One region of the Streptomyces sp. NPDC052023 genome, then DNA from elsewhere that is predicted to be linked to it. Evidence: riboswitches for the same ligand, from Rfam matches in the RefSeq annotation. Region 1 holds a riboswitch; the other holds the start of a gene.
The links. A riboswitch is a leader RNA that binds a small molecule or an ion and turns the genes downstream of it on or off. The one in region 1 is predicted to bind S-adenosylmethionine.

Region 1 (5,285 bases):
CACCGACTCGATGGTCTCACTGACCACCTCGCGTTCCTCGACCTTCGGCTCACCGGCGAGGTCGAGATGGACGTACTCGACGACCTTCGAGGAGCGCGTCACGTCGAAGCGCGTCAGATTGCCGCAGAGGGTGCAGCGCCACCGCGTGGTGTCCGTCGGCAGGGGAACCGTCATCGTGGCTGTTCGCTTTCCTTCTAGTTTCGGTGATGCGTAGCTTCCGTGATGCGCCAGTTTCCCTGGAGCTTGTGGCTCGTAACCCTACGGCCTGGCGGGTCCTCGACGCCCGCCCCTCCCGGGCGGCGAGGCGGTCTGTGCGGTTGCGTCCGCTTACGTCATGCTCTGTGTTCATGATCAGCTTCTGGAGCACGCTGGGCCGCCGGGCGGGCCGCCCCCGGCAGGCGCCGGTGATGTACGCACTGATCGCCCTGTGCTGCCTGATCTTCCTGATCGGCCCCGCCTCGGGCCTCAATCCGGTGTACGGCCTCGGCGACGACCTGCTCGCCGCGCAGCGGGAGTACTTCCGCCACTGGGGGGTGGTGCCCGCAGAACTGTTCGAGGGTTCCCCCCGGGCCGTCCTCACCCCGGCGACGGGCCTCTTCGTGCACGGCAACTGGGTGCATCTGCTCGGCAACATGCTCTTCCTCTACGTCTTCGGCGTGATGACCGAGGAGCGGATGGGCCGCATCGAGTTCACCCTCTTCTATCTCTGCTGCGGCTACCTCGCGCTGCTGGGGTACGCGGTGGCAAACGCCGACTCCGAGCAGTCCCTGGTGGGCGCGTCGGGGGCGATCTCGGCGGTGCTCGGTGCCTTTCTGTTCCTCTTCCCCCGGGCCCGGGTGACCAGCCTCCTGCCGTTCCTGTTCTTCCTGCCGCTGCGGTTCCCGGCCTGGGTGGTGCTGCCCTTCTGGGTGGCCCTGCAATGGCTGGCGGCGGGCCGGGCGTCCAGCGGGCCGGGGGTGGCCTATCTGGCCCACCTGGTCGGTTTCGGCCTGGGCTTCGCTTACGCGTGGGCGCGATTCGGGAGAAGGAGGGGCACCGGGCGCGGCCTGGGCACGACGGTGGTGGGCGACGGGCGGGCGACTAGAGTGAAGCCCGCCCCAGCTCCGGCCCCCGAGGGAGAGAACCAGCCGTGATCACCGCGATCGTCCTCATCAAGACCAGCGTGGACCGGATCCCCGAGATCGCCGAGCAGATCGCCGCGCTGGACTCCGTCAGCGAGGTCTTCTCCGTCACCGGCACCTACGACCTGATCGCCATGGTCCGGGTGAAGCAGCACGAGAACCTCGCCGACGTCATTCCCGGCAGCATCAGCAAGATCCCCGGCGTGGAGGCCACGGACACCCACGTGGCGTTCCGGACGTACTCCCAGCACGACCTGGAGGCGGCGTTCGCGATCGGCCTGGACAACTAGGCGCTTGATCACACGGCGGGGACACACCGCCCGTCCACCGTGCGGTAGTTCCACTTCGCACCGTCGCGGACCAGTTCCCGCACCGCCCCGACGAACCGCTCGACATGCTCGTCCGGCGTCCCCGCCCCGAAGCTCACCCGGATGGCGTTGAGCGACTTCTCGCCGGGAGCCGCCTCGGGGGCGCCGCACTCGCCCTGCGTCTGCGGATCGCTGCCGAGCAGGGTACGCACCAGCGGGTGGGCGCAGAAGAGCCCGTCCCGGACGCCGATGCCGTACTCGGCGGACAGGGCGGCGGCGAAGTGCGAGCTGTTCCAGCCGTCGACGACGAAGGAGACCACGCCGACGCGGGGGGCGTCGTCGCCGAACAGCGACAGGATCCGGACCTCGGGAACCCCGGCGAGGCCGTCGCGGACCTTCTGGATCAGGTACTGCTCCCGGGCGACGAGGGCGTCGTGGCCGGCCTCGGTGAGCGCCTTGCAGGCCGACGCGACGGCGTAGGCGCCGATGACGTTCGGGGAGCCCGCCTCGTGCCGGGCGGCGCTGTCGTGCCACTCGACGTCGACCCCGCCGTCGGCCCGCCGGGCGACCTGGCGGCTGGCCCCGCCGCCCGCGAGGTACGGCTCGGCCTCGCGCAGCCAGTCGGCACGGCCGGCGAGGACACCGGCGCCGAACGGGGCGTACAGCTTGTGCCCGGAGAAGGCGACCCAGTCGACGTCCAGGTCCCGGACCGACACCGGGTGGTGCGGGGCCAGCTGGGCGGCGTCCAGCACGATCCGGGCGCCGTGCGCGTGCGCGGCCGCGGCCAGCTCCGGCACGGGCCACAGCTCGCCGGTGACGTTGGACGCGCCGGTGACACAGACCAGGGCCGGACCGTGCGGGTCACGGCCGGCCAGCGCGCGCTCCAGGGTCGTCACGGCCTGCTGCGGGGTGCGCGGGGCGTCGAGGTAGGTGACCTGGGCGTCCCGCCAGGGCAGCAGGGAGGCGTGGTGCTCGGTCTCGAAGACGAAGACCTGACAGCCGGCGGGCAGAGCGGTGGCGAGCAGGTTGAGCGAGTCGGTGGTGGACCGGGTGAAGACCACCTGGTCGTCGTCGCGGCAGCCGAGGAAGTCGGCGACGGTCCTGCGGGCGTTCTCGAAAAGGTCGGTGGAGAGCTGGGAGAGGTAGCCGGCACCCCGGTGGACGCTGCCGTAGTAGGGCGCGTACGCCGCCACATCGTCCCAGACGCGCTGGAGGGCGGGGGCGCTGGCCGCGTAGTCGAGAGCGGCGTAGGTGACTTCGCCACCGGTGACGAGGGGGACGGTGACGTCCCGCCCCAGAACGGGCAGCGGGGCACAGACGGACTGGTCGGCGGCAGCGGTGAAGACGGACATGGGTGTACTCCCGTGAGGCAGGCGGAGATCACCGCGCGAGCGGCACGCTCGAGCGCGGTGACGAAGAGAAAAGGGGATGCGGAGGCGGGGCTCTGCGGCCCTAGCGCATTCGCTTGCTCACGGAAGGCTCCCTCGAACGACCAGGACCCCTGGTGACGCGAGGGGTCCGCGCTTGTCGCGGGCCTTGCTGCCTGCGACCTGGTCTTCACCCGGGGCACCCCGCCACGGACGGAGGGTTGCCGGACAGCCGGCCGGGGCCTTTCAGCTGTCGCTCATGACCTGGTGCAGCATCTTGCCACATGATCTTCGGCTCGCAAGGCGCGGTCCAGAATCCGGACCGCGCCCCGCGTCACCTCCTGCGGCGTCAGGCGTTGCTCGCCGCCACCCAGCGGTCGAGCACCCGCTTGGCCGCGCCCGAGTCGATCGCCTCCGCGGCCTTCGCCGCCCCGGCGCGGATCTGCTCGGCCAGCGGCCCGTCGCCCGGCGCCAGCGCCACCAGCGCGGCCGCCGCGTTCAGCAGCACCGCGTCCCGGACGGGACCCGGCTCGCCGTCCAGCAGGCGCCGGGCGACCTCGGCGTTGTAGGAGGCGTCCGCACCGCGCAGCGCCTCCACCGGCACCAGGTCGATGCCGGCCTCGCGCGGGTCGAAGGTCTCCTCGGTCACCTTGCCGTCGCGGACCACCCAGACCCGGGACGTCGACGTGGTCGTCAGCTCGTCGAGGCCGTCGTCGCCGCGGAAGACCAGCGAGGAGTTGCCGCGCTCGGCGAAGACACCGGCGACGATCGGAGCCATCCTGAGGTCCGCGACTCCCACCGCCTGCGCCTTGACCTTCGCCGGGTTCGTCAGCGGGCCCAGGAAGTTGAACGTCGTCCGGATGCCCAACTGCCCGCGCGCCGCCGCCACATGACGCAGCGCCGGGTGGAACTTCACCGCGAAGCAGAAGGTGATCCCCGCCTCCTCGGCGACCTCGGCGACCCGCCCGGGCGTCAGCTGCAGGTTGACGCCCAGCTTCTCCAGCACGTCGGACGCCCCGGAGGCGGAGGAGGCCGCCCGGTTGCCGTGCTTGACGACCTTCGCGCCCGTGCCGGCGACGACGATCGCGGACATGGTGGAGATGTTCACCGTCTTCGCGCCGTCGCCGCCGGTCCCGACGATGTCGACCGTCTCCCCCGGCACCTCGATGACGTTCGCGTGCTCGTACATCGTCCGCACGAGCCCGCTGATCTCCTCGACGGTCTCGCCCTTGGCCCGCAGCGCCACCGCGAACCCGGCGATCTGCGCGTCCGTGGCCTCGCCCCGCATGATCAGGTCCATCGCCCAGGCGGTGTCGTCCGCGCTGAGGTCACGGCCGTCCAGCAGGCCGTTCAGCAGGGCGGGCCAGGAGCGGCCCGCCGCGGTGTCGCCTCCAGCGGGGGTCACAGCGCTCATCAGCCGCTCCTGGGTCCAGTCCCGTAGCACGGAACACGTGTCTCGAACTAGGTCCACCCTATCCAGCCCCGGGGACGGCGCAGGGCCCCGTCCGAACACCGGACGGGGCCCTGCGCCGTGGCGTGGCGAGTGCAGCGATCAGTGGTGGCCGTGGCCGCTCGTGATCTCCTTGTACTCGTCGACGGTCGGCTTGGGGATCTGGGCGTCCTCACCGTAGTAGGCGTTGCTGAGCTTGGCGCGCAGCTTCTCGGAGCCCGTGATCTTGCGCTCGACACCGTTCTCGTCGACCGCCGGGCCGATCGCGGCCGGCTCGTACTGTTCGTGTGCCGTGAGCGTGTACAGGGCCTCCTGGCTGAGCGGCTCGTGGACCTCGATGAACTCACCGTGCGGCAGGCGCTTGATGGTGCCGGTCTCCCGGCCGTGCAGCACCTTGTCCTTGTCCCGGCGCTGGAGGCCGAGGCAGATCCGCTTGGTCACGACGAACGCGATGACCGGTCCGGCGAAGAAGCCGATCCGGACGAACCAGGTGACCGCGTTGATCGACAGATCGAAGTGGGTCGCGACGATGTCGTTGCCACCACCGATCAACATGATCATGTAGGCGGTGACCCAGGCGACACCGAAGGCGGTACGGGTCGGGGCGTTGCGCGGCCGGTCGAGGATGTGGTGCTCGCGCTTGTCCCCGGTGATCCACGACTCGATGAACGGGTACAACGCGATCACCGCGAGGAACACGCCGAAGAGCACCAGGGGGACGAACACGCCCAGGACCAGGGTGTGACCCCAGAAGTCGATCTCCCAGCCGGGCATGGCCCGGACGAGGCCTTCGGCGAAGCCCATGTACCAGTCGGGCTGGGCGCCGGTGGACACCAGGTCCGGACGGTAGGGGCCCAGCACCCAGATCGGGTTGACGGTCGCGATGGCGGACAGGGCCGCGATGACGCCGAAGACCAGGAAGAAGAAGCCTCCGGCCTTGGCCATGTAGACCGGCAGCAGCGGCATGCCCACGACGTTCTTGTTGGACTTGCCGGGGCCCGCGAACTGCGTGTGCTTGTGGTAGAAGACCAGGATCAGG
Region 2 (5,285 bases), on a different contig from region 1:
CGCTGTAGTGGACGAAGACGTCCGCACCACCGTCGACCGCGATGAAGCCGTACCCCTTCTCCGCGTTGAACCACTTGACGGTGCCCTGAGCCATGCCTAACTCCCCTATTACTGGCCCTTGCACAGATCCGCACTTCGCGGATCCGGGTCAGACCTCGCCCCCTGTTCACCGGGGGCGTGCGCCGGAACGCGTCGACCGCGGCTGAATGTATCTGTCCAACTGCCGTCTGCAACAGGTCAATCGGACGAGAAATCTGGGTGCAGACGGTCGGCAATTTAGGGAGAATCTGCCCGAATTCAGGGCAAGTCGGGCTCCATAAAAGGAATGAAAGGCGCAAAAGAGCCACACACTTTGGCTACTTCTCATCGCACCGGAGCCGGAACTCATATGCGTCCGGCATGTCACCTCGCGACGCGTTCCCCAACTCTACCGCGCTCAACCACACTGAATTGCCCCCTCCGCTTCTCTCACGGAGGGGGCAATTCGATGAACATTGAGTAACCGGACTTACTCACGGTAACGCGTGGGCGGTTTCGGCGGCCTTTCAGCCTCCGGCCACCGCCGGAATGATGGACACGCCTGCGCCGTCCGGGGTCGCCGTCTCCAGCCCCTGCTCGAAGCGGACGTCGTCGTCGTTGACGTACACGTTGACGAACCGGCGCAGCTTGCCCTGGTCGTCCAGGACCCGGGCGGCGATGCCGGTGTGGTTCTTCTCCAGGTCGTCGATCACCTCGGCGAGGGTCGCCCCGTCGGCGGTGACTTCGGCCTGGCCACCGGTGTAGGTGCGCAGGATGGTCGGGATACGGACAGTGACGCTCACGTGGAACCTCCGGTCAGGGTGACGCCCCAGGGGGCGGGGACTGGGAGCCGGCGCCCACCGGCCCGCAGACGAAGTGCAAAGCTCTCTTACGCGAGACCAGCCTCGCGGAACGAGTCGAGGCTCGGCCGGATCGTCGCCGTGAGTCCCGTCCCCGCCACCGCGTCCAGAGTCTTCAGACCGTCACCGGTGTTGAGTACGACGGTGGTGAGCGACGGGTCCAGCGCCCCGTTCTCGGCCAGCTTGCGCGTGACCCCGACGGTCACCCCGCCCGCGGTCTCCGCGAAGATCCCCTCGGTCCGCGCGAGCAGCTTGATCGCGTCCACGACCTGAGCATCCGTCACGTCCTCCACCGCGCCGCCGGTACGCCGCGCGATGTCCAGCACGTACGGCCCGTCGGCCGGGTTGCCGATGGCCAGCGACTTGGCGATGGTGTTCGGCTTCTGCGGCCGTACGACGTCGTGCCCCGACTTGAACGCGGTCGACACCGGCGAGCAGCCCTCGGCCTGCGCCCCGAAGATCTTGTACGGCCTGTCCTCGACGAGACCGAGCTTGATCAGCTCCTGGAGCCCCTTGTCGATCTTCGTCAGCTGGGAGCCGGACGCGATCGGCACCACGATCTGGTCGGGCAGCCGCCAGCCGAGCTGCTCGCAGATCTCGTACGCCAGGGTCTTGGACCCCTCCGCGTAGTACGGCCGCAGGTTCACGTTGACGAAGCCCCAGCCCTCGCCCGCCGGATCGCCGATGAGTTCGGAGCAGAAGCGGTTCACGTCGTCGTAGTTGCCCTCGATGCCGACGAGTTCGCCGCCGTAGACCGCGGCCATCACGACCTTGCCCTGCTCCAGGTCGTGCGGGATGAACACGCAGGAGCGGAAGCCGGCCCGGGCGGCGGCGGCGCCGACGGCACCGGCGAGGTTGCCGGTGGAGGAGCAGGAGAGAGTCGTGAAGCCGAAGGCCCGCGCGGCCTCCAGGGCCTGGGCGACCACCCGGTCCTTGAAGGAGTGGGTCGGGTTGCCGGAGTCGTCCTTGACGAACAGCTTGCCGGGCTCCACGCCGAGTTCACCGGCGAGGCGGTCGGCCTGGACCAGCGGGGTCCAGCCCGGGTTCAGGTTCGGCTTGCCGGCCACGTCGGCGGGGACGGGCAGCAGCGGCGCGTAACGCCAGATGTTCGACGGGCCCGCCTCGATGCGCTTGCGGAGCTCCTCCGCTTCGTACGCGGAGAAGTCGTAGGCGATCTCCAGCGGGCCGAAACACTCCTCGCACGCGAAGACCGGGCCGAGCGGGACGCGGTGGCCGCATTCGCGGCAGGACAGCGCCGCGGCGGGACCGAGGTCGACGGTGGGGTTGCTGGTGCTGCTTGCGACAGTCTGCACAGCCATGTGAGGCGAGGCCCTTTCTCCTCATCTTCCTCACGACGCATCTCGCCGTGAGACGGAATTGGCACCTTCCCTAGCCGGGAGCCTCGCGGAACGATCGAGAACGATCTACGAGAACCGACTGGAGGGTTGCCGGGGCTTCAACGGGCCGTTTCCCTCTGCCCCTCTGGATGAGCTGTATGTGGTTGTCATGCCGTGGTGCGCGCCGACGGCCCCCGACATGCGATGGTCACCAGCGTTGTTCAAGACTGTAACCGAAGGCCAGGACTGCTGAGATAGTCGTCCGAACCGCGAGATGGATCACGAAATGCAGAGGAGCACCGGACCGTGCTGGAGGAAGTCGAGCGCTGGCTGAGCACCCGCTCCTGGTCGCTGGCCGACCGGCCGCTCCACACGGTCCTGGCCGCGAAGCACGGCACGGGCCAGACGATCAGTGTCGTGCTGCCCGCGCTGGACGAGGAGGAGACCGTCGGTGACATCGTCGCCGCGATCCGGCACGACCTCGTGGAGCAGGTGCCGCTGGTCGACGAGATCGTGGTGGTCGACTCCGGATCCACCGACCGCACCTCCGAGGTGGCCGCCGCGGCGGGCGCCCGGGTGGAACACCGCGACGGGATACTCACGCGCGTCGCGCCCGTCCCCGGCAAGGGCGAGGTGCTGTGGCGCTCGCTGCTCGTCACCCGCGGCGACATCGTCTGCTTCATCGACGCCGACCTGAAGGAGTTCTCCTCGGACTTCGTCACGGGCATCGTCGGACCGCTGCTCACCGATCCGGACATCGCCCTCGTCAAGGGGATGTACGACCGCCCCCTGGGCGACGCCGCCGGGCAGGGCGGCCGGGTGACCGAGCTGGTGGCACGCCCGCTGCTGAACCTGCACTGGCCGCAGCTGGCCGGCTTCGTGCAGCCGCTCGGCGGTGAGTACGCGGCCCGGCGCTCGCTGCTGGAGCAGCTGCCGTTCCCGGTCGGGTACGGCGTGGAGCTGGGCATGCTCGTGGACTCCCTGCATCTGGTCGGGCTGGACGCCCTCGCCCAGGTGGACGTCGGCGTGCGCAAGCACCGTCACCAGGACGGGCAGGCGCTCGGCCGGATGGCGGCGGCGATCTACCGCACGGCCCAGCTCCGGCTGGCCCGCGGCCACCTCGTCCGCCCGTGCCTCACCCAGTTCGAACGGGTGGAGGACGGGTTCGAGCCACGGACGTACTCGGTGGACACGGAGGAACGCCCGCCGATGGTGGAGATCGCGGAGTACGCGGCCCGGAAAGTGGCCTGAGCGCTGGGTACGGCAGCGTACGGCTGTATACGGCCGCCTTTCGGTCTCGAACCGTACGTTTGAGCGGATCAGGAGAGGGCTAGGTTGAGGCGTATGGCTTCGACGTACGGTCCTGCGCAGGTACTGGTGGCCTCCAACCGGGGCCCGGTCTCGTACGAGGTGCGTGACGACGGCTCGCTGCACGCCAGGCGTGGTGGCGGCGGGCTCGTCTCCGGCCTCTCCGCGATCGGCCCCGACGCCGGCGCGCTGTGGGTGTGCTCCGCCCTCGGCGACGGCGACCGCGAGGCGGTGCGGCGCGGCGTGGGCGAGTCCGGTGTGCGGATGCTGGACATCGCGGCCGGGGTGCACGCCGACGCGTACAACGGCATCGCCAACTCCGTGCTGTGGTTCGTGCACCACATGCTGTACCAGACGCCGCTGGAGCCGGTCTTCGACGCGGAGTTCCGGCGGCAGTGGGCGGCGTACGAGGCATACAACCGGTCGTTCGCCGAGGCGCTGGCCCAGGAGGCGGCCGAGGGCGCCGCGGTGCTGGTGCAGGACTACCACCTGACGCTGGTGCCGGGGATGCTGCGCGCACTGCGGCCCGACGTGCGGATCGGCCATTTCTCGCACACCCCGTGGGCGCCGCCGGAGTACTTCCGGATGCTGCCGGACGACGTCGCGGGACAGGTGCTGCGCGGGATGCTCGGCGCGGACCGGCTCGGCTTCCTCACCCGGCGGTGGGCGGACGCCTTCACGGCCTGCTGCGAGACGTTCACCGGAGGGCTCGGGGACACACGGATCGGCGTGCACGGGCTCGGGGCCGACGCCGACTTCCTGCGCAAGCGCGCCCACGAGGCCGACGTCGAGGAGCGGATGGCCGCGCTGCGGGCGGAGGTCGGCGAGGGCCGCAGGACGATCGTCCGCGTCGACCGGACCGAGCTGTCCAAGAACATCGTGCGCGGACTGCTGGCCTACCGGCAGCTGCTCGACGACCGCCCCGAGTGGCGCGAACGGGTGGTTCACGTCGCCTTCGCCTACCCCTCGCGGCAGGACCTCGCCGTGTACCGCGACTACACGGCCGAGGTGCGGCGGGTGGCCGAGGAGATCAACGAGCGCTACGGGACGCCGGGCTGGACGCCGGTCGTGCTGCACGTGAAGGACGACTTCGCCCGCTCGCTCGCCGCCTACCGGCTCGCGGACGTGGCCCTGGTCAACCCGATCCGCGACGGCATGAACCTGGTCGCCAAGGAGGTGCCGGTGGTGTCCGACGAGGGATGCGCGCTGGTGCTGTCCCGGGAGGCGGGGGCGTACGAGGAACTGCGCGAGGACGCGATCGCGGTGAACCCGTACGACATCACCGGCACGGCCGGCGCGCTGCACGAGGCGCTGACCATGCGGGCCGGGGAACGCGCCGAGCGGACGAAGCGGCTGGCGGCCGCCGCCACCGCCCTGCCTCCGGCCCAGTGGTTCCTCGACCAGCTGACCGCCCTGCGCGATCAGCCCTCCAGCTGAGCCGCGAGACCCGCGAGCAGTCCGACCACGCCCTGCGGGCCGGCGACCACCAGGTCGGCCCGCTCCCGCAGCTCGGTCACCTCGTCGCTGCCGCTGCACACCAGCAGCCCCGGTGTGCCCTCCGAGCGGAGCGTGCCGACCGCCGCGTACGCGGGGAGGTCGCCGAGGTCGTCGCCCGCGTAGAGGACGGACTCGGCGCCCCGTTCCCGGAGGTAGTCGAGGAGGGCCACGCCCTTGTCCATGCCGGGCGGGCGCAGTTCCAGGACCATGCGGCCGGGCTCGACGATCAGTCCGTGCCGGGCGGCGAGGTCCGTCAGGGGTCCAC

Region 2: it holds a riboswitch for S-adenosylmethionine, as region 1 does, so the genes downstream of both, thrC (threonine synthase) here and ACIHCM_RS01020 (aminotransferase class V-fold PLP-dependent enzyme) in region 1, are expected to answer to the same signal.

Annotation. Positions count from the first base shown of each region.
Region 1 covers NZ_JBIUBW010000001.1:224,095-229,379, forward strand. The annotation lists gene ACIHCM_RS01005 (hypothetical protein) at 1-174, opposite strand, end outside; gene ACIHCM_RS01010 (rhomboid family intramembrane serine protease) at 348-1,133, shown strand; gene ACIHCM_RS01015 (Lrp/AsnC family transcriptional regulator) at 1,130-1,411, shown strand; gene ACIHCM_RS01020 (aminotransferase class V-fold PLP-dependent enzyme) at 1,420-2,781, opposite strand; SAM riboswitch class IV at 2,945-3,061, opposite strand; gene trpD (anthranilate phosphoribosyltransferase) at 3,146-4,210, opposite strand; gene ACIHCM_RS01030 (cytochrome bc complex cytochrome b subunit) at 4,349-5,285, opposite strand, start outside.
Region 2 covers NZ_JBIUBW010000011.1:123,202-128,486, reverse strand. The annotation lists gene ACIHCM_RS22565 (cold-shock protein) at 1-94, opposite strand, end outside; gene ACIHCM_RS22560 (ubiquitin-like small modifier protein 1) at 546-821, opposite strand; gene thrC (threonine synthase) at 908-2,197, opposite strand; SAM riboswitch class I at 2,216-2,371, opposite strand; gene ACIHCM_RS22550 (glucosyl-3-phosphoglycerate synthase) at 2,522-3,466, shown strand; gene ACIHCM_RS22545 (trehalose-6-phosphate synthase) at 3,560-4,960, shown strand; gene otsB (trehalose-phosphatase) at 4,945-5,285, opposite strand, start outside.